DNA from 2 places in the Sanguibacter massiliensis genome. Region 2 is predicted to be linked to the other one. Evidence: predicted binding sites of a transcription regulator. Region 2 holds the regulator's gene; the other holds the start of a gene.
What was found. Region 2 encodes LexA, which represses DNA repair genes until DNA is damaged. Its sites were predicted from a motif close to TCGAACANNTGTTCGA; they were not measured.
Positions count from the first base shown of each region.

Region 1 (11,862 bases), 1.7 Mb from region 2:
ACTGTACGCCAGGACTCGGGGGACGACCGACGACGGTCGCCGCCGACGCGCCACCGGCTCCACGCCATCACCTCACGACCACCGTCCGGCGACGCACCGAAGCCTCACCGTGACGTGACCCGAGAGAGTGCCATGACCACGGTCGACCAGACCGCAGCACGCACGAAGCGGACCACCCCAGGGTTCGCCCAGCTCTAGCGCGTGGGCCGTTCCCTCATGCTTCCCATCGCCTCGCTCCCCGCCGCGGCGCTGCTGCTGCTGCGCCTGGGGCAGCCCGACATGCTCGGCGCCGACGGCTTCGGCAAGAACGCCGACTGGCTCGCCCCTGTCGCTCAGGTCCTCGCGGCCGCCGGTGACGCACTCCTCGGCAACCTCCCGATGCTCTTCGTGATCAGTGTCGCCGTCCTCATCGGCGTCCTCGCCGCCTTCATCTACCCGGCCTTCGACGCCGCGTTCACCGCGGCCGGCGACTGGGTCACCGGCTCGGCCGTCGTGGGTGGTTTCGTCATCGGCACGCTCAACCGCCTGCTCGTGCCCTTCGGTCTCCACCGCCTGCTCAACTCGATGCCGTGGTTCCAGTTCGGTGACTTCACGAACGCAGCCGGCAACGTCGTCCACGGTGACAACCCGCGCTCTTGCGCTGGCGACCCGGCCGCAGGCATGTTCCAGGCGGGCTTCTTCCCGCTGCTGCCCTGCAGCTCGTCGCAGCGACGTGCCGTGAAGGAGCGGCTCGTTCGGCTCCGGTCGGCGTGTGCGGGGAGGCAGCAGGCGACCCGGCGCTCGCGGAGCTTGCGTTCTAGCCCGCGGGCGGCACGGACGACGACGGGCCGGTGAGGGGTGATCCTCGCCGGCCCGTCGTGCTGGGTCATGTGCTCCCGCGCTGTGCCGCGTGTACTTGTGTCATGTGCACGCGGGGCTCCTGACGCTCAGGCGCCTCGTTGCGCAGAGGCCCTGATGCTCAGGTGGTGCGCCGTGCCGGCGTGCCTCAGATGGTCTCCTGGCTGAGGAACGCCTCGAGGGCGTCGAGCGCGGTGACGTCGTCGGGACCGTCGCCCTCGGTGCGGAGCGTGACGACTTCGCCTGCGGCTGCGCCGAGCGTCATGACGCCGAGGATCGAGGCGGCGTCGACGGGCGCGTCCTCGCCGCGCGAGATCGTCACGGCGACGGGCTGCTTGCCGGCCTCCTGGACGAACATCGCGGCCGGGCGGGCGTGGAGCCCCTCGAGAATCGCGACGGTGACAGTACGTTCCATGGTCGAGCTCCTTCGCTCCGTGTGTGTATCGGGTTGATCCTAGGTGCTGCGAGGCCCTCTGGTCTAGACCACTCCCCGAGTGTATTCCGTGGGACGATCGTGCCTGCCGCGCGGCGCCGCGCGCGGGCCCCCGTAGCCCAACCGGCAGAGGCAGTCGGCTTAAACCCGACGCAGTGTGGGTTCGAGTCCCACCGGGGGCACCGACTTTCGGTAGCTGTGCCGCGATGTCCGTCGTTCCTGGCATGCTTGGACCAGTTCCGCACGCGTCGGGACGAGCGGGAACGATGTGGGGACCGCGCGCGTTCCACCACACAGAACGCGCAACAACGCGAGCAGCCCGGACGACCGCCCGGACTGTGACGACTGCCAGGAGGAACAGTGAGCAACCCCGTCTTCACGTCGAGCCGGGCCTTCCAGGACCCCGTGCAGCAGCGCGGGAACCAGGCTCAGGGCTACGACTACGGCACCGCGGCGTCCGCCGCGACGCTCGAGAACATGTACGCGCAGCCGTCGGCCACGCCCGTGCAGACGAACCGTCTTACGTACGACGACGTCATCGTCAAGACCGGCGGGCTCCTCGCGCTCGTCGTCATCGCGGCAGCCGTCTCCTGGCAGCTGTCGCCCGCGATGCCCGGCCTGTACATCGCCGGCGCGATCATCGGTTTCGTCCTCGCGCTCATCAACATCTTCAAGAAGTCGCCGAGCCCCGCGCTCATCATGGGCTACGCCGTCGCCGAGGGTGTCTTCCTCGGTGGACTCTCGGTCTTCCTCGACACGATCTACCCGGGCGTCGCCATGCAGGCGCTCATCGCGACCGTCGTCACCTTCGCCGTCGTCCTCATCGGATTCAAGAGCGGCAAGCTCCGCACCTCACCGAAGCTCACGAAGATGTTCTTCATCGCGATGATCTCCTACGCGGCGTTCTCGCTCGTCAACCTCGGGCTCATGCTCTTCGGCGCGACCGACACCGCTTGGGGTCTGCGCTCCGGCGTCGAGATCGCCGACTTCCCGCTCGGCGTCATCATCGGTGCCGTCGCGGTCCTCCTCGCGTCCTACTCGCTCGTCATGGACTTCGAGCAGATCAAGCACGGCGTCGAGGTCGGCGTCGCCCGCAACCTCGCCTGGGCGTTCGCGTTCGGCCTCGTCGTGACGCTCGTCTGGCTGTACGTCGAGTTCCTGCGCATCTTCGCGATCCTCGCCGGTCGCGACTGACGTCAGCACCAGGCGCGACGGCTCACTGACCAACGCGGCTGCACGCTTCCCGACGCGGCTGCCCCTCTTCCGGGGCAGCCGCGTCGTTGCATGCGCTGCAGCGCACTGTGCCTCAGGCTGCCTGCGGGGGCCGTTGGGCTGCCCACGGTGGTCCTCGGTTGACCGGGGTGGCCATCTGGTCGTGTCGACCGGGATGGCCGTCTGGTCGTGTCGACCGGGATGGCCGTCTGGCCGTGTCGACCGGGATGGCCGTCTGGCCGTGTCGACCGGGATGGCCGTCTGGCCGTGTCGACCGGGATGGCCGTCTGGCCGTGTTGACCGGGATGGCCGTCTGGCCGTCCGCGGTGGTACTCGGGCTGGCACGCCGGCCGTCGGGCTGCCCACAGTGGGGGAGGCCCGCGCTGGGAGCACGGTTGGGGGAGCGATGGATGCACTGCGCGGCACCACGTGTAGACCTGCGCCCGGCCCACTACCCTTGACCGAGGCCTCGCGACCGCGAGGCGCTACCACGACGAGAGGTTCGACACCGTGGCAACCCTTCCCCAGGCATCCGGCGGCTTCGGCGACAAGCCGGTGCTGACCTTCCCCGACACCGAGGCTCCCGCTGAGCTCGAGGTCCAGGTCCTCGTCCAGGGCACGGGCGACACCATCGAGGCCGGCGACAACATCGTCGTCAACTACCTCGGCCAGACGTGGGGCGGGCACGTCTTCGACAACTCCTACGACCGCGGCTCGGCGATCGACTTCCCGATCGGCCTCGGCCGGGTCATCGGCGGCTGGGACGAGGGCCTCGTCGGCAAGCAGGTCGGCTCGCGCGTCCTCCTCTCGATCCCGCCGCACCACGGCTACGGCTCGCGCGGCGTCCCGCAGGCCGGTATCGGTGGCGACGACGTCCTCGTCTTCGTCGTCGACATCCTCGGCACCAACTGAGCGCAGCAGCGCGTTTGTCCTCGGGGGCGGCCATCGCGGCCGCCCCCGAGGTGTATCTGGGCACGTCCCGGAGCGTCGTGACGTGGCCTGTCGCGCCACCGGGTCCGCCGTACCCAGAGACTCGTCAGGAGTCAGAGGCTCATCAGGAGTCAGAGACTCGTCTGGTGCCCAGGGAACCGTCACAAGGGGACGGGGTCGTCGGGGGCCCTTCCGGTGTCGCTTGAAGGGCCGGACGGTGCGCGGCCCTGGTTTTCGTTCCCGACCTGGTTCTCGTCCTCGGCCGAAGCGTGAGGCGGCACTTCTGAGGTGTTCGCGCGGGGATCGGCGATCATGCCCGTGGTGGCCATCGCCTGTGATGGCGTCGGCGGATCTGTGGGCGGGGTGCCGCGAGTGATGTCGTTGGCCCCGCCGATCGCGGCGCGCGTCGTGCTGGCGCGTCCTGTGGGTGAGGTCCAAGTGAGCGTCGAGGGGCGGAGCCGTCCTGCGCCTGGTTCGTCGGCCACCTGGACCGACCAGGATCCTGCGTGCTTGAGTCGATGGTGCATCCGGCAGAGGTGAGCGAGGTTCGACGCGGACGTGGACCCGCCCTCCTCCCAAGCCTCGACGTGGTCGAGGTCGCACGCCTCGGCGCGACGGCGACACAGCGGGAACCGGCACGTCTCGTCGCGGAGCTGCGCGAAGACGCGCAGGTGCGACGGGACGCGGTATGTCGACCTCGACATGTCGAGCGGTACTCCCGTGTGCGGATCGGTGAGGATTCGCCGCAATGACGGACTCTGTGCGGCAAGCGCTCGAGCCGTGTCCCGGTCGATCGGGCCCGCCCCGACGAGCTCGCCGTGCGCCGCGTCTCGATGCTCGCCGTGCGCCGCGCCCCGATGCTCGACGTCAGGACCTGGCCCGTCAGTGTCGCCGTGGAGCAGCGGGTCCTCGGCGAGCCAGTCGACGGGGACGAGAACGGCAACTGTCGGCACGATGCCGTAGATATCGATGTCGCAGGCCGCGGACGCAGCGTGTGCATCGTCGTCCCCGAGGGCCTCCGCGTGAGCGGCCTCTAGCATGCGCTGCTGGCTGCCGGTGAGACCGGCCGGAGTCTTACCGGCCGGTGTCTGACCGGCCGGTGTCTGACCGGCCCGCGTCTGAGCGCCGGGTGCCTGTCCTGTGGCCGCCTGGCCGGCCGGCGTCGGACCGTCTCCGGACTCATCGGCAGCAGCCTGGTCCTGCGCGCTCTCGCGTACCCGCGCCGCCGACGTCCCGTGTCCAGCGTCGTGATGCGGGATGAGCAGGGCGCTGTCGGCGAGTGCATACGCCATGAGTGCGTCGGCGCGGAGCTGGGAGAGCGTCCGCGGGTCCTCGGGGGAGCGGGCCGCCATCGCGGCATCCGTGCAACGGTTGTAGATCGCGTGCGCGGCGACCGCTGGCAGATGGGCCGTGAGGGTCGACATACCGTCGCGTGGCGGCGTGAGGAGCACGTGACGACCTGCGCGTGCGCGACGGTGCCGGACGTCGACCGACTCCGGGTGGTGCAGTTCGCGACGGCGCCGGGCGAACGACTGGAGACCGGCGGCCGTAACCGTCGGAGCCTTCTCGAGGATCTCGGACTCGAGCGTCGTACGCGCTTCCGGCGGAAGCGTTGTGAGCTCCTCGAGCGCGACCGTGACGTGCCGTTCCGAGACCTGGCCGTCGAGGAGCGCCTTCCAAAGCCGGGGGTGCTCCTCGGCGGTCGTCCGCGCGTCCTCCCAGGCGCGCCTCACCGAGCCTTCCGGCATGCGGAGTGTCGTGGCGACCTCCGCGATACCTGAGCGGTGCGCGGCCTCGACCGCTCGTGAGGACGCGAGCGCGATGTCGGGGACGCGCTCCGCGTGCGCCGCCTCCTGGTCGGCGAGCACGCCGAGGTGCGCGAGGGCTCGCGCCTTCATCGCGGCGGCCGTCCGGATGGTGCGCTCGGCCTGCTCGACGGCGCGCAGGACGACGTCCTGGAGCTCGCGCAGGCGGATGCCCTCCTCCACCCAGGCCGCGTGGCTGTCGGGTGGGGGAGCATCGCTGCGATCGCGGTGCACGCGACCCTGCTCGTCCGCCATATGACAGATTCTACCGAACAGGTGTTCGATTTGTTCGTCGCAAGTCGCTGGCATCGGGGTGAGATGCATCGCGCGAGAGGGTGAGGTGAGGGTGGGGTGTGCATGGCGCCCTGGACGCGAGCGACGATGCGGCTCTGTCGCAGGGAGACCGCGTCCGCAGCCCCGCGTCCGCAGCCCCGCGTCCGCAGCCCCGCGTCCGCAGCCCCGCGTCCGCAGCCCCGCGTCCGCAGCCCCGCGTCCGCAGCCCCGCGTCCGCAGCTCCGCCCCGCAGACGCGTCCCGCGCTCCATACCCCGCGCTCCGTACCCCGCGTCCGCAGCCCCGCGCCCGCAGACGCGTCCCGCGCTCCGTACCCCGCGTCCCGAGCGCCGCGCTCCGCGCCACGCGCGCCGTGGCACGCGCTCCGTACCCCGCGTCCCGAGCGCCGCGTCCCGAGCGCCGCGCCCCGCGCCACGCGCGCCGTGGCACGCGCTCAGTGCCCCCGTACCCCGTGCTCCGTACCCCGCGCTCCACACCCCACACCCCGGGCTACTCTCGACCCATGCGAGTCGGCCTGTGCATCCTCCCCCAGTTCCGCTGGACCGAGGCCGCGCCCATGTGGCGCGACGCCGAGGACCTGGGCTTCGCGCACGTGTGGACGTACGATCACCTCGCGTGGCGCTCGCTCGCCGACGAGCCCTGGTTCGCCACTGTCCCGACGCTCACCGCCGCGGCGCTCGCCACGACGACGATCCAGCTCGGCACCTTCGTCGCGACCCCCAACTACCGCCACCCCGTGACGTTCGCCAAGGACGTCCTCACGCTCGACGACATCTCCGGTGGCCGCATGCTCCTCGGCCTCGGCGCAGGCGGCGGCGGTTTCGACGCGGCGGTGCTCGGGCAGGAGCCGCTCACCCCGGGGCAGAAGGTCCGTCGCCTCGACGAGTTCTGCGACCTGCTCACGACGATGCTCACGCAGCCCGTCACCGACCACGACGGCGAGTTCTACACCGCCGTCGGCGCCCGCACGTACCCGGGACCGCTCGCCGCCCCGCCGCCGATGCTCGTCGCTGGCAACGGCCCGCGCGCCCTCGACGTCGTCGTCCGCCACGGCCAGGGCTGGGTGACGACGGGCATTGAGCAGGTCGACGACGTCGACGCGTGGTGGCAGAGCCTCGCAACCCTCAGCGGCCGACTCGACGACGCGCTCGAGCGTGCCGGCCGCAGCGACGCCGTCGCCGACCACGAGCTCTTCCCGCGCTATCTCAACCTCGACACGTTCACGTACTCGCTCGAGTCCGTCGGCAAGTTCGACGACATGGTCGGGCGCGCCGCCGAGCTCGGCTTCACCGACGTCGTCGTCCACCGACCGCGCACGGACGGCATCTACGCGGGCGACCCCGCGATCCTCGAACGGCTCACGCTGGACTGAGCCGGCGGAGCGTCCGGCGTGAGCACGCCGGTCCGTCGGACCGGGACGTGCGAGGCGCTCGCTCTCAGCTGCCCGACGCTCTGTTCCCCGGCGCTCTGTTGCCCGACGCTCTGCTGCCCGGCGCTCTGTTGCCCGGCGCTCAGCGCCGCACCGACCGCGTCACCGTGAACTTCGGTGTCCGCGAGACCTGCGTCGTCGGGCCGACGACCCGCTCGAGCGACGGTCGGTATCGCAGGTGGGAGTTCCACACGGCCCACAGCTCGCCCCCGGGCCGCAGCACGCGTGCGGCCGCGCGGAACATCGCCTCGGCGATGTCCGTGCTCACGACGGTGCCCGCGTGGAACGGCGGGTTGCAGACGACGACGTCGACGGATGCGTCGGGCACGGACGCCGCCGCGTCGTCGTGCAGCGTCGTCACCCGGTTGCCGACGCCGTTCGCCGCAGCCGTCGCCGCCGCCGAGAGGACGGCGGCCGCGGAGCGGTCCGTCGCGACGACGTGCGCGTGGGGGACACGCAGGGCGACGACGGTCGCGAGCACACCCGTTCCGCATCCGAGGTCGAGGACCCGCACCGGTGAGAGCCCCGGCGCGGCGCTCGACCCGACGAGCTCGTCGAAGACCTCGACCAGGGCACGCGTGCCGATGTCGAGGTTCGGCCCCGCGAAGGCAGCGCCGTGCGCGACGACATCGAGATTCCCGTCGAGTCCCGCACCGGCGGGAACCTCGACGCGCGCCCGTCGAGGGAACTTCAGGTGCCCAGGCGGTGCCGCGACAGGGCGACGTGCGACGAGCGCCCGCGCCTTGCCGTGCGCGAGCGTCGCTGACACCTCCGCGAAGCGCACCGCGAGCACGTCGTTCATGCTGCGGCTCATGTGCTTGAGCCGACCCGTCGCGAGCAGCACGACGTCCGGCGCCGCATGGTCGGCGACGAGGTCCGCGAGCTCGGCGAGCGCGTCGAGCGACCGGGGGAGACGCGCGAGGACGACCCGGGTCCCGGCGACCGACGCCGGGTCGAGGGCAGCGACCACGTGCACGCGCGAGGGGTCGACCGGCAGCCGGAGACTCGCGACCGACGCCGGGTCGAGGGGAGCGACCACGTGCACGCGCGAGTGGTCGTTCGCCAGCCCAAAACTCGCGACCTCCGCCGCGTTGAGGTGGATCGCCCGTTCGCTCGTCACCGTGTCCGTCGCGACGCGCACATCCGGAGCACCGAGGGCGAGCGCGCCGAGGGCGAGCGCCCCGTAGCCGTCGTCGAGCACCGCGACCTCGCCCGGACCCGACGACGTGAGGAGCTCGCGCGCCTCAGCGAGGACGAGCCGGTCGGCGGCGTCGGCCGCGACGAGCTCGGGCGCCTCGACGTCAGGGCGACGCCGGAGGGCGCCGAGCATCGCGAGGACGTCGGCAGGGAGGGCGTGGGCCATGCGTCGATTCTCCCGCACCGGAGGCGGGGCCCCGTCGCACGATGAGACGACGCTCAGCGGGCGTCGCGAGCGCCCTTCCCCTGCGCACCGCGCGCAGGGTCACCCTTGGTGCCACGCTGCGCGTCACGCTCGCGGATGCGCTCCTCCTCGGCGCGGACCTCGGCCTGGATCTTGCGCTCGCGGACGAGCCACTCGGGGTTCTTCTCGCGGAGCTCGGTGATCTGCTCGGTTGTGAGGGCGTCCGAGACGCCGCCGCGCGCGAGACCCGAGATCGAGACCCCGAGGCGTGCCGCGACGACCGGACGCGGGTGCGGTCCGTTCTGACGCAGCTCGACGAGCCACTGCGGAGGGTCTGTCTGCCACGCGTCGAGTTCGTCGCGCGTGATGAAACGCTGCTGGAACTCCTCCGGCGTCGCGGGCAGGTAGACGCCCAGCTTCTTCGCCGCGGTCGCGGCCTTCATCGCCTGAGGGTGCTTACTCACGGGGACCATCCTACCGAGCAGGAAGAGGCTCCCCCCACCACGACGGCGGAATGCCGTCGTCACCGGCCCCGCACACGCGCACCCGCGTGACATCATCGTCGCGGACGGCACCCTCGTCGTGACCGACCCAGCACGAGCGAGCCCGCACAGCACAGCAGGAGGCAGGCCTCGCTGCGGAGCGGCGTTCTCAGCCGAGCCCGGCGTCCCGCACGCAGTTGGCGATCTGCACGCGATTGTCGACGTCGAGCTTCGTGAAGATGCGCCCGACGTGCGACTTCACGGTCGGCACGCTCATGAAGAGCTCGGCCGCGACCTCGGTGTTCGACAGACCGCGCGCGACGGCGAGCGCGACCTCGCGCTCCCGCTCCGTGAGCTGCGCGAGCCGTTCGAGAGCCTCGGCGGAGCGCGACGGCGCGTCGCCCGTCGCGGCGGCGATGAGGCGGCTCGTCACGGTCGGCGAGAGGATCGGCTCGCCCGTGGCGGTGCGCAGGACAGCGTCGACGAGGCGGTCCGGCGGCGTGTCCTTGAGGAGGAAACCGTCGGCCCCGTGCCGCAGGGCCTCGAGCACCGTGTCGTCGGTGTCGAACGTCGTGAGGACGAGGACCCGCAGCGCGGGCCAGCGCGACCGCAGCGCGCGGGCCGTCGCGAGCCCGTCACGGCGCGGCATGCGCACGTCAAGCAGGACGAGGTCGGGGGAGGTGGCCGCGATGACGTCCTCGGCCTCGAGCCCGTCGGCCGCCTCGCCGACGATCTCGATCTCGCGGGAGCCGCCGAGGATCATGCGCAGGCCGGAGCGCACGAGGGCGTCGTCGTCGACGACGACGACGCGGACGCGGGACGGGACGTGGTCGCTCATGGTGCTGAGGATCTCATGAACCGTCGGGCTCACCGTGACCACGGCAGCCACGCGCGGACGACGAAACCGCCCGTCGCGTCGTCGCCGGCGTCGAGCGTGCCGCCGAGGAGCGTCACGCGCTCGTGGAGGCCCCGCAGCCCGTGGCCCGACGCCGGCAGGCGCGCGTCGAGGGCCATCCCGAGCACCGACGCCGCGTCGGCACGGGCAGGTAGCCCCGGCATGCCGCGCGTGCCCGGCGTGCGGACCATGACGGTGAGCCCGTCGTCCGGCGATCCGACGATCCGCACGACGACGGGTGACGCCGGCGCATGCTTGCGGGCGTTCGTGAGTCCCTCCTGGACGACGCGGTATGCGGTGCGGGCCGTCGAGCCTGCGAGCGTCGCCGCCTCGTCCGTCACGGACGGCGTCATGCCGAAGTCGACGTGTGCGCCGAGAGCGCGCGCGTCCGCGACGAGGTCGTCGATCCGCTCGAGCGTCGGCTGCGGGGCGTCGGTCGCGCTCGCCTCCGTGCCGACGCGCAGGACGCCGAGGACCTCCCGCAGCTCCTCGAGCGCGCGGTGCGCGTTGTCACGAACGATGCCCGCCGACTCCCGCACCTCCTCGGGCGAGAGGTCCGTGCGGTAGGCGAGCGCCCCTGCGTGCATCGCGACGAGCGACACGCGATGCGCGAGGACGTCGTGCATCTCGTGGGCGATCGCCGCGCGCTCCTGGGCGCGTGCCCGTTCCGCGTCGGTCGCCCGCGCCTGCTCCGCGGCCTCGGCACGCGACTGGAGGGTCCACACGAGCTCGCGCCGCGCCCCGATGTACAGGCCGATGCCGACGACGAGGACCGTCGAGACGACCTGGGTGAGCACGACGACCCACCACGGCATGTCCGGCAATCCGTCGACCAGGTAGAACGACGTGAACGACGCCACGCAGTACGTCACCGTCACCGGGACGACCTCGATCGTGCGGCGGCGCGCGCACACCGAGACGACGGCGAGCGTCGCGGCGAAAGCCGCCGTCGCGGAGAACGTCGTCATGAGGGTGAGCACGAGCGCGATCGTCAACGGCCACCGTCGGCGGAACCAGATGAGCACCCACGACAGGGCGCCGAGCGCGAAGTCGAAGGCCTCGCGCGGCGTCGTCGTGTACTCGATGCTCGTGCCCGCAGCCTCCGGCAGCGTGACGCCGAACGCCACGAACGCGCCGACGACGACGAGGACGAACCGCCAGGTGCGGCCCCACACGGTGAGCGGCGGCGCCGGGACCGGAGGCTTGGCCGCGAGCCGGGCGAGGACGGGGGGAAGACGCACCCCACGAGCCTACTGAGCGCACGGCGCGGCGTGGAGCGACCGCAGGAGGGGGTGCGCGCCGCGACCTCCGACCAGGGTCGGAGGCTCGCGACCGTGGGAGGGTGCATCCGCGACCGGAGGGGAGGTCGGCTCGCGACCGTCGTCGTCGCGCACGTCGACGGCGGACCGATGCCTCGCGGGCCCCGCTGGCGGGAACGTGGAGCCATGATCACAGTCACGCACCTCACCAAGCGCTTCGGCCGCGTCACCGCGGTCGACGACGCCTCGTTCTCGGCCCTCCCGGGCCGTGTCACGGGCCTGCTCGGTCCGAACGGCTCCGGCAAGACCACGACGCTGCGCACTCTCGTCGGGCTCGTCCGCCCGACGTCCGGGAGCGTGACGATCGCCGGTCGCCCCTACGCCTCCCTGCCCAACCCTGGGCGGAACGTCGGCACGATGCTCGACGCCGACGCCCTTCACGCGGGCCGCACTGGCCGCGAGGAGCTGCGGCTCGCCGCCGGCATCCTCGGCCTGCCCGCGAGCCGCGTCGACGACGTCCTCGAGATCGTTGGCCTCACCCCGGCCGAGGCGAAGCGCCGGACCCGCACCTACTCGCTCGGTATGCGCCAGCGCCTCGGCCTCGGCCTCGCGCTCCTCGGCGACCCCGAGGTTGTCGTCCTCGACGAGCCCGCCAACGGCCTCGACCCCATGGGCATCCGTTGGATGCGCACCCTCCTGCGCGACTTCGCGTCCGAGGGACGCACCGTCCTCCTCTCGAGCCACCTCCTCACCGAGATGCAGACCGTGTGCGACGACGTCGTCGTCGTCGGCCACGGACGCGTCCTCGCGCAAGGCACGACCGCAAGCTTCGTCGAGTCCGACGGCAACCTCGAGGAGGCGTTCGTGCGCCTCACCGCGGGCACCGACCGCGAGCGGATCCAGCAG
Region 1 is NZ_LT964979.1:2,747,971-2,759,832, forward strand. It holds partial or broken gene C1729_RS15120 (PTS transporter subunit EIIC) at 379-669, shown strand; gene C1729_RS12660 (HPr family phosphocarrier protein) at 986-1,252, opposite strand; tRNA gene C1729_RS12665 (tRNA-Leu) at 1,379-1,452, shown strand; gene C1729_RS12670 (Bax inhibitor-1/YccA family protein) at 1,631-2,464, shown strand; gene C1729_RS12675 (FKBP-type peptidyl-prolyl cis-trans isomerase) at 2,993-3,394, shown strand; gene C1729_RS12680 (HNH endonuclease signature motif containing protein) at 3,574-5,472, opposite strand; gene C1729_RS12685 (LLM class flavin-dependent oxidoreductase) at 6,013-6,882, shown strand; gene C1729_RS12690 (class I SAM-dependent methyltransferase) at 7,022-8,302, opposite strand; gene C1729_RS12695 (DUF5997 family protein) at 8,356-8,763, opposite strand; gene C1729_RS12700 (response regulator) at 8,972-9,640, opposite strand; gene C1729_RS12705 (sensor histidine kinase) at 9,670-10,938, opposite strand; gene C1729_RS12710 (ATP-binding cassette domain-containing protein) at 11,143-11,862, shown strand, end outside.
Region 1: a site for LexA is predicted at 5,486-5,501, ahead of C1729_RS12680 (HNH endonuclease signature motif containing protein). Genes of this name have one in related genera too.

Region 2 (11,862 bases):
CGATGCTCGACGGTCCCCTGCGTGGTGCCTGGCGCCTCGAGGAGCTCACGGTCAACTACCGGACGCCCGCGGTGGTCGCCGACGCAGCCCGTTCCGCCGCCCTCGCTGCGGATCTCCCGGTCTCTCCCATGACGTCGGCCCGCGAGGTCGACGACGCGCTCCACGTCCACTGGTCGAGGGACGTCGCGCACGAGGCAGCGCGCGTCGTCGCGGCTGAGGTCCGGTCCGGGACCACGGCCGACGGCGTCGGCCGTGTCGCCGTCGTCGCCGAGCCACGTCGGTCGGCGGCGCTCCGCGCCGCGTTGCGGGACGTCCTCCCCGACGCCGCGCTGCGGGCCGCGCGCGGTGACGACGAGCTCGACGCCCCGGTCTCCGTCGTCGACCCGCGGACGGTCAAGGGTCTCGAGTACGACGTCGTCGTGCTCGTCGAGCCCGACGAGCTCGCCCCGTCCGACCTCTACGTCGCGATGACACGCCCGACGCAGCGGCTCCACCTCGTGCACTCGCACGACCTTCCCGCTCGCATCGCGGAGGCTGTCGCTGCACCCTGACGGACCGCCGGGTCCATCGTGCGGACTGCGTTTGGTCCGACCCGCGGACGGGTCGATACTGGCCCCGTGCCTACCGCTCTTCTCCTCGAGAACCTTCATCCGCTCGCGACCCAGATCCTCACGTCTCATGGCATCGAGGTCGTCAACCGCACCGGCGCCCTCGACGAGGACGACCTCATCGCCGCCCTTGACGGCGTCGACATCCTCGGCATCCGCTCGAAGACCACGGTGACGCCGCGCGTGCTCGAGCACGCGCCGCAGCTCAGCGTCATCGGCGCGTTCTGCATCGGAACGAACCAGATCGACCTCGCCGGAGCCGCGACGCGCGGCATCGCGACCTTCAACGCGCCGTTCTCGAACACGCGCTCGGTCGTCGAGATCGCGATCGCCGACATCATCGCCCTCACGCGGCGCCTCACCGTCTTCAACGACGAGATGCACGCGGGCATCTGGAACAAGTCGGCGTCGGGGGCCCACGAGGTCCGCGGCCGCACCCTCGGCATCATCGGGTACGGCAACATCGGCACCCAGCTCTCGGTGCTCGCAGAGAACCTCGGCATGTCGGTCGTCTTCTACGACTCCGCCGAAAAGCTCGCGCTCGGCAATGCCCGGCGCATGGCCTCGCTCGAAGAGCTCCTCGAGGTGTCCGACATCGTCACGCTCCACGTCGACGGCCGCGCGGGCAACGCCGGCATGTTCACGGCGGAGCACTTCTCGCGGATGAAGCAGGGGTCGATCTTCCTCAACCTCTCGCGCGGCTTCGTCCCCGACTACGCGGCTCTCCGTGACGAGATCAACGCGGGTCGGATCGTCGGCGCCGCCGTCGACGTCTTCCCTCACGAGCCCAAGCGCAAGGGCGACCCGTTCGTCTCCGAGCTCCAGGGCCTTCCCAACGTCATCCTCACCCCGCACACGGGCGGCTCGACGGAGGAGGCCCAGGAGGCGATTGGCCAGTTCGTCGCGACGAAGATCCGCGACTACCTCACGACAGGTTCCACGACACTCTCCGTCAATCTGCCGAACCTTGCGCTCGAGAACACGGGTGCGAGCCGCATCGCGTACCTCCACCGCAACGTTCCCGGCGTCCTCGCGAAGGTCAACCAGATCCTCGCGGCGCACGACGTTAACATCGAGGGCCAGTTGCTCGGCACGCGTGGTGATATCGGCTACGTCGTCACCGACGCAGGATCGGACGTCTCGGCGGACGTCGTCGCCGAGCTCACGCAACTCGAGGCGACCGTGAGGCTCCGCGTCCTCGACTAGGACCCTGCGCCGGGGCTCCGGCGAACGTGCCTCAGACATGACCGGACCCGCGCCCCCTGGGGGCGCGGGTCCGGTCGCGTACGGGCGACGGCGCAGCACGCCCGCCCCGTCGAGGCGGTCGAGTGGAGCCGTGCCACGCGAGCAGGGCCGGGAGACTCAGCCCGACTTGCGGCGGAACGTGCGCTGCGTGCTGCCCGTGGTCTCGGACCCGTGGACGGAGCCGGTGTTCGCAGCCCCCTCGGCAGAGCGCTCGTTGCCCTTCTTCGCGGCGAGGGCCGCGCGGAACTTCTCCTTGACGTCCTCAGGGACGGAACGATCGTCGTGGTCAGCCATGGGCGCCTCCTCGTCAGGTGCCGCGGGTGCGGCACTCCACCTTCTCGCGTCCGCGAGCTGAGCGCCAACCCCTTTTGCGCGCGGTCGCGGGAAGTGGCGGCATGCGGACGCGCCCGCGTCGGGACCCCCAGCATCCCGTCAGTCCGTATCGCGTCGGAACGCGTCGCGTCAGTCTGCGTCGTGAAGGTACGCGTCGCGCCAGTGTGCGTCGCGTCGGTCCGCGTCGCGCCGGCCTGCGCCGCGTCAGTCTGCGGACGGTGCCGACACCGACGACCCGTCGGCTAGGTCCGTGCGAGCGGCGTCCTCCCGGTCGGCGCGCAGTGCGGTGATCGCAGCCTCGAAGTCCTCAAGCGAGCCGAAGTCCTGGTACACGCTCGCGAACCGGAGGTATGCGACCTCGTCGAGCTCGCGCAGCGGCCCGAGGATCGCGAGGCCGATCTCGTTGGCGTCGATCTCGGCGCTGCCGGCACCACGGATCGACTCCTCGACACGCTGCGAGAGCAGAGCGAGGTCGTCGTCGCTCACGGGACGCCCCTGGCAGGCCTTACGGACACCCGCGGCGACCTTGTCGCGCGAGAACGGCTCAGTCGCGCCGGACCGCTTGACGACGGTGAGGCTCGACGTCTCGACGGTCGAGAACCGCCGCCCGCACTCGGGGCACTGGCGGCGACGCTTGATCGAGAGACCGTCGTCCGAGGTCCGCGAGTCGACGACTCGGGAGTCCGGGTTCCGGCAGAACGGGCAGTGCATCAGCGTCCTCACGGGATGTCACTTCGGCTGGCACCGCGACCTTAGGCCCACGCCCGGGGCTGTGCAAGGCGGCGCGCCCACGGGCCCACGCCGAGGAACGACCTCGAACCGCAGCGGCAGCGCAGCGGTGCCCGCTGGGGCGAGCCGAGACCGGACGCGGTGCCTCAGCCGACCGCCTGCACGGGGACGACCAGCTGCTGCCCCGCCGCGAGCGTCGGACCGGTGAGCCCGTTGAGATCGGCAATCTCCCGCAGCGCGTCACGGACGTCCGCGCCCGGAGCCGTCACGGAGGACGCGATCGCCCAGAGCGACTCGCCCGCGCCGACGGTCCGCACCGTCACAGCGCGCGCACCTTCGGGGACGTCAGCGGTCGCGCCGTTGGCGAAGAGGAGCGCGACGCCGCCGAGAACCAAGGCGACGAGGACAGCGACGACCATCCGGCCGCGCCGGGTGAGACGCAGCGGCGCGAGCTCAGCACCCGCCGGCGCGACACGGGCCGTGCGGGGCGAGGCTGCCAGGCTCATGGTGCTCATCTCGATGCTCCTTCGTCGGTCGAGCCGATGCTCGAACGCCTGTTCGTCGAACTGCTGTTCTATTTCTAGCAGGGTCGCCACAGGATGTCGAGACACGATCGAACGAATGTTTGAACCCGCCCGCGTCCTCCCCTAGGCTGACGAGGGACAGCCGACCACGAGCCTCCGACATTCGGGGGTCGACGAGGGAGCATCACGTGACGCAGACCACCCCAGGGCCCATCTCGCCCGCCGCCGCGGCGAGCCGCGCTCTCACCGGGCGTCAGCGCGCCGTGCTCGAGTGCATCCGCACGTCCCTGGACGAGCGTGGCTACCCTCCGACCATGCGGGAGATCGGGGCGTCCGTGGGCCTCACAAGCCCGTCGAGCGTCAAGCACCAGCTCGAGGCGCTCGAGCGCAAGGGCTACGTGCGTCGCGACCCGCACCGTCCGCGCGCTCTCGAGATCGTCCAGTCCGACGACGCCCGCGTCGTGGCGACGGCCGTCCCGTCCACGCCTGCGTCCAGCGCCGAGCCCCGCATCGCCCACGACTCCGCCGCCGAGGACGACTCCCGCCCCGCACCGTCGTACGTCCCCCTCGTCGGGCGGATCGCCGCGGGCGGACCGATCCTCGCCGAGCAGGTCGTCGAGGACGTCTTCCCGCTCCCCCGGCAGCTCGTCGGCGACGGCGACCTCTTCATGCTCAAAGTCCAGGGCGACTCAATGGTCGACGCTGCGATCTGCGACGGCGACTGGGTCGTCGTGCGCCGCCAGCCCGTCGCCGAGAACGGCGAGATCGTCGCGGCGATGATCGACGGCGAGGCCACGGTGAAGACGTTCAAGCGCACCTCGGGGCACGTCTGGCTGCTCCCCCAGAACTCCGCGTACGCCCCCATCCCCGGCGACGACGCCCAGATCCTCGGACGCGTCGTCTCCGTGCTCCGTTCGCTCTGACGCCGAACGCGCAACACCTGCCGGACCTTGCATTCGCTGCATCGTGACGACATGACGAAGGCCCCTCCGCGGAGGGGCCTTCGTCATGCTGCGTTCATGCTCAGAAGCCGAACTCCCGGGCGACCGCCCGCAGGTGGTCGGCGGACGCCTTGAGACCGTCGTACTCGGCGTCCGACAGCGGCACCTGAAGTTGCTCGTAGACGCCACGACGCCCGACGATCGACGGGACCGACAGGCACACGTCCGAGATCCCGTAATAGTCCGTCAGGAGGGACGAAACCGGCAGGACCGAGTGCTCATTCGTGAGGATCGCCTCGATGATGCGCGTCCCCGCAAGCCCGACCGCGTAGTTCGTCGCACCCTTGCCCTCGATGATCTTGTACGCCGAGTTGACGACCTCGTCCGCGATGCGGGCCCGGTCCCCGTCATTGAGCGGGCCGTGGTGCTCGGACTGGCGGTTCCATTCGAGGAGCGGCACGCCTCCGATCGTCGCAGAGTCCCACAGCGGGATCTCCGTGTCGCCGTGCTCCCCTGCGATGTAGGCGTGGACGTTGCGGACCGCGACGCCACAGTGCTGAGCGATGAGGAAGCGCAGCCGTGACGTGTCGAGCACGGTGCCGGAGCCGAACATCTGGCTCGGCGGCAGGCCCGAGATCTTCAGCGACGCGTACGTGACGACGTCGACCGGATTCGTCACCATGATGTAGACCGCGTTCGGCGCAGCCGCGACGAGCCCCGGCAGGATCTTCTTCATGAGGTCGATCGTCGCGCCCGCGAGCTCCGTGCGCGTCTGACCCGGCTTCTGCTTAGCGCCCGCAGTGACGACGACGACGTCGGCGTCCGCACACACCGACACGTCGTCCGAGCCGATGACCTGGGCCTCAGGTACGAACTGCACGCCGTGCGAGAGGTCGAGCACCTCGGCCTCGACCTTGGCGGCGTTGATGTCCATGAGCGCGACCGTGCGGGCGGCACCACGCATGAGCGCCGCGTAGGCGAGCGTGGAGCCGACCGCTCCAGCACCGACGACGGCAAGCTTCGTCGTCCGCAGCTTCGTGTGCTCGTCGGGGTGCGGCGTGATGTTCGGCATCGTTCCTCCAGGGTTGAGCGGCCGGCCGCGCGAGCGACCTGCGTGTCCAAGCCAGCCTAGCCATCGGAGCCGTCGGCCGTGAGCCGTCTCAGCGCAGCAAGGACGACCGCGCGATCCGTCGTCGGCCACAGCGGAGGCATCGAGCGCGTGAGGAAACTCCCGTACCGTGCGGTCGCGAGCCGCGAGTCGAGCACCGCGACGACGCCGCGGTCCGTCGACGTCCTCACAAGACGTCCCGCGCCCTGGGCGAGGAGGAGCGCGGCATGCGTCGCCGACACCGACATGAACCCGTTGCCGCCCGCCGCCGCGACCGCCTCCGTGCGCGCCGAGCGCACGGGATCGTCAGGCCGCGGGAAGGGAATGCGATCGATGAGGACGAGGCTGCACGACCGGCCCGGCACGTCGACACCCTGCCAGAGCGAGAGCGTGCCGAAGAGGCACGTCGCCTCGTCCTCGGCGAACTGCCGCACGAGCGTCGGCAGGACGTCGTCGCCTTGGCACAGCACCGGGACGTCGAGCCGCTCCCGCATCGCAGCGGCGACCGTCTCCGCCGCGCGTCGTGACGAGAAGAGACCGAGCGTCCGGCCGCCCGCAGCCTCGACGAGCTCTGCGATCGTGTCGAGCTGCGCCTCCGTCGCGGGCTCGCGCCCTGGCGCGGGCAGGTGACGCGCGATGTAGAGGATGCCCTGCTTCGCGTAGTCGAACGGCGTGCCGACGTCGATGCCGTCCCACGGCGTCGCCGGACCGTCGCCGTCGGGCGTCCCGAGCCCGAGCGAACGCGCGACGTGCTCGAACGAACCACCGAGGCTCAGCGTCGCCGACGTGAACACCCCCGTGCGTTCCGCGAGAAGCGACGTCCGGACGAGCCCCGAGACGCTCATGGGGGCGACGTGCAGGCGCGTCGCACCGCCCGCCTCCCACGAGCCTCGCGAGCACCACAGGACGTCGTGTCCTGACGGGTCCGCCGCCATGCGCTCCGCGGTCTCGAAGAGGATGAGCACCCCCGCCTGCGCAACCTTGAGCGCCCCGTCCGCGTCGGACTTCGGCTCGGGCTTGAGCGCGGTGAGCAGTTCGCGCGCCTCGTCGCGCACCGCGCCGACCGCCGCCTGCACGCCCTCCGGCAGCCCGTGCGGGAAACGTCCCTCGGGGAGGTCCATGAGGAGCGCGCCGAGATCAGCGGCCGCACGGTCGAGCGCGGCCGTCGCGATGCCCTGGCGACGCGCGAGCCGCGCAGCCTGGTCGATTGACATCGTCGAGAGCTCGAGCGTCGCCTGGCTCGTGATGCGGTCCGTGAGCTCGTGCGCCTCGTCGACGACGAGCGCCGAGTGCTCGGGCAGCACGCCCGGCGAGCCCGAGGCCGCGATGCCGAGCATCGCATGGTTGGTGACGACGACGTCGGCCTCGCGTGCGTGCGCGCGCGCCCGCTCCGGGAAGCACTCCTCGACGAGGGGGCAACGGTTGCCGAGACACTCCATCTTCGTCACCGACACCTGCCGCCACGCGCGGGCGCTCACGCCCGGCACGAGGTCGTCACGGTCGCCCGTCGTCGTCTCCTCGGACCACTCGCGCAGCCGGACGATCTCGCGTCCGAGGCGCTTGATCGCGCTCTCGTCGCGCGGGCCGTCGTCGTCGAGCGGGTCGGGTGTCGAGGCGGCGTCAGGCAGGTCGAAGAGCGCTGTCCCCGGCTCCTCCGGGTAGCCGCCCGCGACCTTGTGGAGGCACAGGTAGTTCTGCCAGCCCTTGAGGAGCGCGATCCGTGGCGCGCGCGGCAGATGGTCCGTGAGCGCGTCCGCGACGAGCGGCAGGTCGCGTGTGAGCACCTGCCGCTGGAGCGCGAGCGTCGCGGTCGAGACGACGACCCGCTCGCCGGCCGTCACCGCGTGGTGCACCGCCGGGACGAGGTAGCCGAGGGACTTTCCTGTGCCGGTGCCCGCCTGGACGAGCAGGTGCTCGCCGGTCGCGAGCGACGTCGCGACCCGCTCCGCCATGGTGCGCTGCCCCTCGCGGGGGCTTCCGCCGAGGGCCGCGACCGCAGCCTCGAGAAGCGGTCCGACCTCCCGGGCGACGTCGGTCTCGGGGTCGTCGGGCGTCGGGGTCACCGCGTCATCCTACGCACGACCGCACGGCCGCGGGCTTCCCTCAGGACGGGCTGTGGGCGACCGCAGCGGCCTCGAGCTCTGTCGCGAGCGCTTCTCCTGCACGTCCCCGAAGGCGCGTACCCGTGGGTGTGTGCTCCTCGAGGTCGATCTCGCCCTCGTGGTGCATCCGGTGGACGAGGTCGCCTCGCGTGTACGGCACCGTGAGGTCGATGTCGCGGTCGGGTCGCGGCAGCGCCGCGGCGATGTACGCGAGGAGCTCGGGGATTCCGTGGCCCGTGTGCGCCGAGACGACGAGCGTCCGTCGTTCCCGACCGCGCACCCGTGCGACGACGTCCGGGTTCGCGACGTCGGCCTTGTTGAGGACGATGACCTCGGGCACGTCGAGCGCCCCAGGGATGTCGGCGAGCACCTCACGCACCGCAGCGATCTGGCCCTCGGGATCCGGGTGGGACGCGTCGACGACGTGGAGGAGGAGGTCCGCATCAGCGACCTCCTCGAGCGTCGAGCGGAATGCCTCGACGAGCTGGTGCGGCAGGGACCTCACGAAGCCGACCGTGTCGGCGAGCGTGTAGACGCGGCCGTCGGCCGTCTGCGTGCGCCGCACCGTCGGGTCGAGCGTCGCGAAGAGCGCGTTCTCGACGAGCACGCCTGCGCCCGTGATCGCGTTGAGCAGCGACGACTTGCCGGCGTTCGTGTATCCCGCGATCGCGACCGCAGGGACCTCACCCTTCTTCCGCGAGGCCCGCTTGGCCTCGCGACCCGGGGCCATCGCGGCGATCTCGCGGCGGAGCTTCGCCATGCGGTCGCGGATGCGCCGCCGGTCGAGCTCGATCTTCGTCTCGCCCGGTCCGCGCGAGCCCATGCCTGCGCCCGCGCCGCCAACCTGACCTCCGGCCTGACGAGACATCGACTCGCCCCAGCCGCGCAGGCGTGGCAGGAGGTACTCGAGCTGCGCGAGCTCGACCTGGGCCTTGCCCTCCCGCGACTTCGCGTGCTGCGCGAAGATGTCGAGGATGAGCGCGGTCCGGTCGATGACCTTGACCTTGACGACGTCCTCGAGAGCGCGGCGCTGCGAGGGCGCGAGCTCGCCGTCGATGATGACCGTGTCCGCTCCGACCGCGGCGACGATCTCCGCGAGCTGCGCAGACTTGCCCTTGCCGAGGTACGTCGCCGGGTCAGGCGTCTGACGGCGCTGGAGCAGCCCGTCGAGCACCTCGGAGCCCGCGGTCTCGGCGAGCGCGGCGAGCTCGCGCAGCGAGATCTCCGCGTCGAGCGCCGACCTTCCGTGCCAGAGTCCGACGAGGACGACCTTCTCGAGCCGAAGCTGGCGGTATTCGACCTCGGTAACGTCCTCGAGCTCGGTCGAGAGCCCGACGACGCGGCGCAGCGCGGCGCGCTCGACGAGGTCGAGCTGCTCGCCGTCCGCTGACGTGTGGATCGTGCTGCCCTCGTCGACGGCGGTCCCCGCCCGGGCCAGCACGCGCGCGACGACGTCGTCGGCGATGTCGCGCTCGGTGCGCGAGGGCTCGGGGGTGGGATGCGTCATGGAGGTCCTTCCGTCGGGGCGGTGCACGTCCAGCGTGTCACGCCGACGGGCCCGGGCACCATCGATTTCGCGCGCGGCGTGACCGGACGCACGGACCGCACGCGTGTGCGGCGCCTGCCCGTGTCGTCCGACGCACTAGGCTCGCGGGGTGACCGAGGACCACTACTTCACCGCCTCACCCGCCTCGGCCGACGAGCGCCGTCACGTCACCGTGACGCTCGCGGGCCGCGAGCTCGAGGTCGAGACCGCCGCAGGCGTCTTCTCCCCCGGGCACGTCGACCTCGGCACGCGGGTGCTTCTGCGGACGGTTCCCGAGCCGCCGGCGACGGGCGACCTGCTCGACCTCGGCTGCGGCTGGGGTCCCGTCGCGCTGACGATGGCGCTCGAGGCGCCGGGCACCCGCGTGTGGGCGGTCGACGTCAACGAGCGCGCGCTCGACCTCGTGCGCCGCAATGCGGCCCGGCACGGCCTCACGAACATCGAGGCGGTGCGGCCCGAGGACGTGCCCGCCGACGTACGGTTCGCCGCGCTGTGGTCGAATCCGCCGATCCGCATCGGCAAGGACGCGCTGCACGCCATGCTCCGCACGTGGCTGCCGCGTGTCGCTCCGGGTGCGGAGGCGCTCCTCGTCGTTCAGCGGAACCTCGGTGCGGACTCGCTCGCGGCGTGGATCGACCGTGAGGTCGCGCCGGGCACCGCGAAACTCGCGTCAGCGAAGGGGTTCCGGGTCCTGCGCGTTCCGGGTCCCGCTGCCTGACGCCCGGGCCCGACCTGCCGTCGACCCCTGGGCGCGTCCCGCTACAGACCGCGCAGCAGCGCCGCGACGTCGACCTCGCCGTGCGCCACAAGCTCGGCCGGTCCGGCGAGCTCGACCCGGGCGCCGTCGAGCATTGTCACCGTGACGGTGCCGCCCGGCACGTCGACACGCCACGTGCGCGGGGCACCCGGCCCCGCCCACGTCGCGACCGCGAGCGCGGCCGCGCACGCTCCGGTCCCGCACGAGCGGGTCTCGCCGACACCACGCTCGTTGACGCGCATCCGGACGTGCCCGACGACGCCCGCGGGCGTCGTCTCCTCGCCGAGCGGCACGACGAGCTCGACGTTCGTGCCCTCGAGCGGTGCGGGCGTGACATCGGGCGCTCGCGTGAGGTCGAGCGCGACGAGCTCGTCGAGCGAGGCGAGCGCGACAACCGTGTGCGGGTTGCCGAGGTCGACGCTCAGCGCGGGCCGCTCCCCTGCGAGCCCCGCAACGCTCACGACCGCGTCGTGACCTGCCGTGCGCGCGGCCTCGCCGCCGGGCAGGCGCCACACGCCCATGTCGACCGCATACCCTTCGGGCACGCGGGTGACGTGGCGGACGCCCGCACGCGTGCCGATCGCGAGGCTTGCGCCACCGCCGAGGTCCGCGAGGCCGAGCTGCTCGAGGAAGCGCACGAAGACCCGGACGCCGTTGCCGCACATCTGCGCGACCGAGCCGTCGGCGTTGCGGTAGTCCATGAACCACTCGGCAGCGGGGTCGGCCTCGAGGACCGCGGCGCCCTCGGGGAGGTCGGCCGAGCGCACGACGCGGATGACCCCGTCGCCGCCGATGCCCGCGCGACGGTCCGCGAGCGCTCGGACGAGGCCCGGGTCGAGGTCGAGCACGCCGTCGCGGTCGTCGAGGAGGACGAAGTCGTTCTGCGTGCCGTGACCCTTGGTGACGGCGAGCGTGGCGGGGACGGTCATGAACCCAGGCTACGGCGCGTCGGTTCGCCTGTGGCGGGGACGTCCAGCGTTCCGGCGTCGGCGCGGGCGACGACGTCGAGCGCACGCTCGAGCAGGTCGGGGGCGGTCGCGGGAAGCCACACGGTGCGGGCGTCGCGGCCGAACCATCCCATCTGCTTGCGTGTGAGTCGCCTGGTCGCGGCCGTCGTCGCGTCCCGGGCCTCCGCCGCGGTGAGGCGCCCGGCGAGGTGCTCGAGCGCCTCGGCGTAGCCGACAGCGCGCCGTGCGGTGCGGCCCATGCCCGCGGCGTCGAGCGCGCGCACCTCGTCGAGCAGGCCGCGGTCCCACATGAGGTCGACACGGGCTGCAACGCGGGCGTCGAGCTCGTCGCGCGGGGAGTCGAGGCCGATCTGCACGGCCGGACGCACGTGCTCGGCGACAGGCAGGTGCGAGCTGAAGAGGCCGCCGGTGAGCTCGATGACCTCGAGCGCGCGGACGATGCGCTTGGTGTTGCCCGGGAGGATGCCCGCGGCCGCCACCGGGTCGAGCGCCGTGAGCTCGTCGTGGAGGGGACGCGTGCCCTCGCGCTCGGCCCGCTCCTCGAGGCGGGCGCGCACCGCGGGGTCGGTCGGCGGGAAGTCCATGCGGTCGAGCAGGGCGCGGACGTAGAGCCCCGAGCCGCCGACGACAACGGCGCGTCGGCCGCGCGCGTCGAGCGCCGCGAGGTCCGAGCGCGCCTCGCGCTGGTAGACGGCGACGGACGCGTCTTCGCTCGGATCGAGGACGTCGAGCTGGTGGTGCGGGACGCCGCGGCGTTCCGCGGGCGTGACCTTGGCCGTGCCGACGTCCATGCCGCGGTAGAGCTGGTAGGCGTCGGCGTTGACAATCTCCGCGTCGCCGAGAGCGAGCGCGAGCGCGACCCCGAGGTCGGACTTGCCGGTCGCCGTGGGGCCGACGACGGCGATGACGCGCTGGGTGTTCACGAGCCGGAATGCTATCGCGCCGGTGTCGGAGGCCACCGATAGTGTGGCGACGACGCAGGTGAGACCTGCGCACGACGA
Region 2 is NZ_LT964979.1:1,033,064-1,044,925, forward strand. It holds gene C1729_RS04825 (HelD family protein) at 1-551, shown strand, start outside; gene serA (phosphoglycerate dehydrogenase) at 618-1,814, shown strand; gene C1729_RS14530 (DUF5302 domain-containing protein) at 1,971-2,147, opposite strand; gene nrdR (transcriptional regulator NrdR) at 2,391-2,897, opposite strand; gene C1729_RS04840 (LysM peptidoglycan-binding domain-containing protein) at 3,062-3,430, opposite strand; gene lexA (transcriptional repressor LexA) at 3,628-4,362, shown strand; gene C1729_RS04850 (L-lactate dehydrogenase) at 4,463-5,452, opposite strand; gene C1729_RS04855 (ATP-dependent DNA helicase) at 5,509-7,551, opposite strand; gene hflX (GTPase HflX) at 7,592-9,097, opposite strand; gene C1729_RS04865 (class I SAM-dependent methyltransferase) at 9,246-9,854, shown strand; gene dapF (diaminopimelate epimerase) at 9,896-10,822, opposite strand; gene miaA (tRNA (adenosine(37)-N6)-dimethylallyltransferase MiaA) at 10,819-11,784, opposite strand.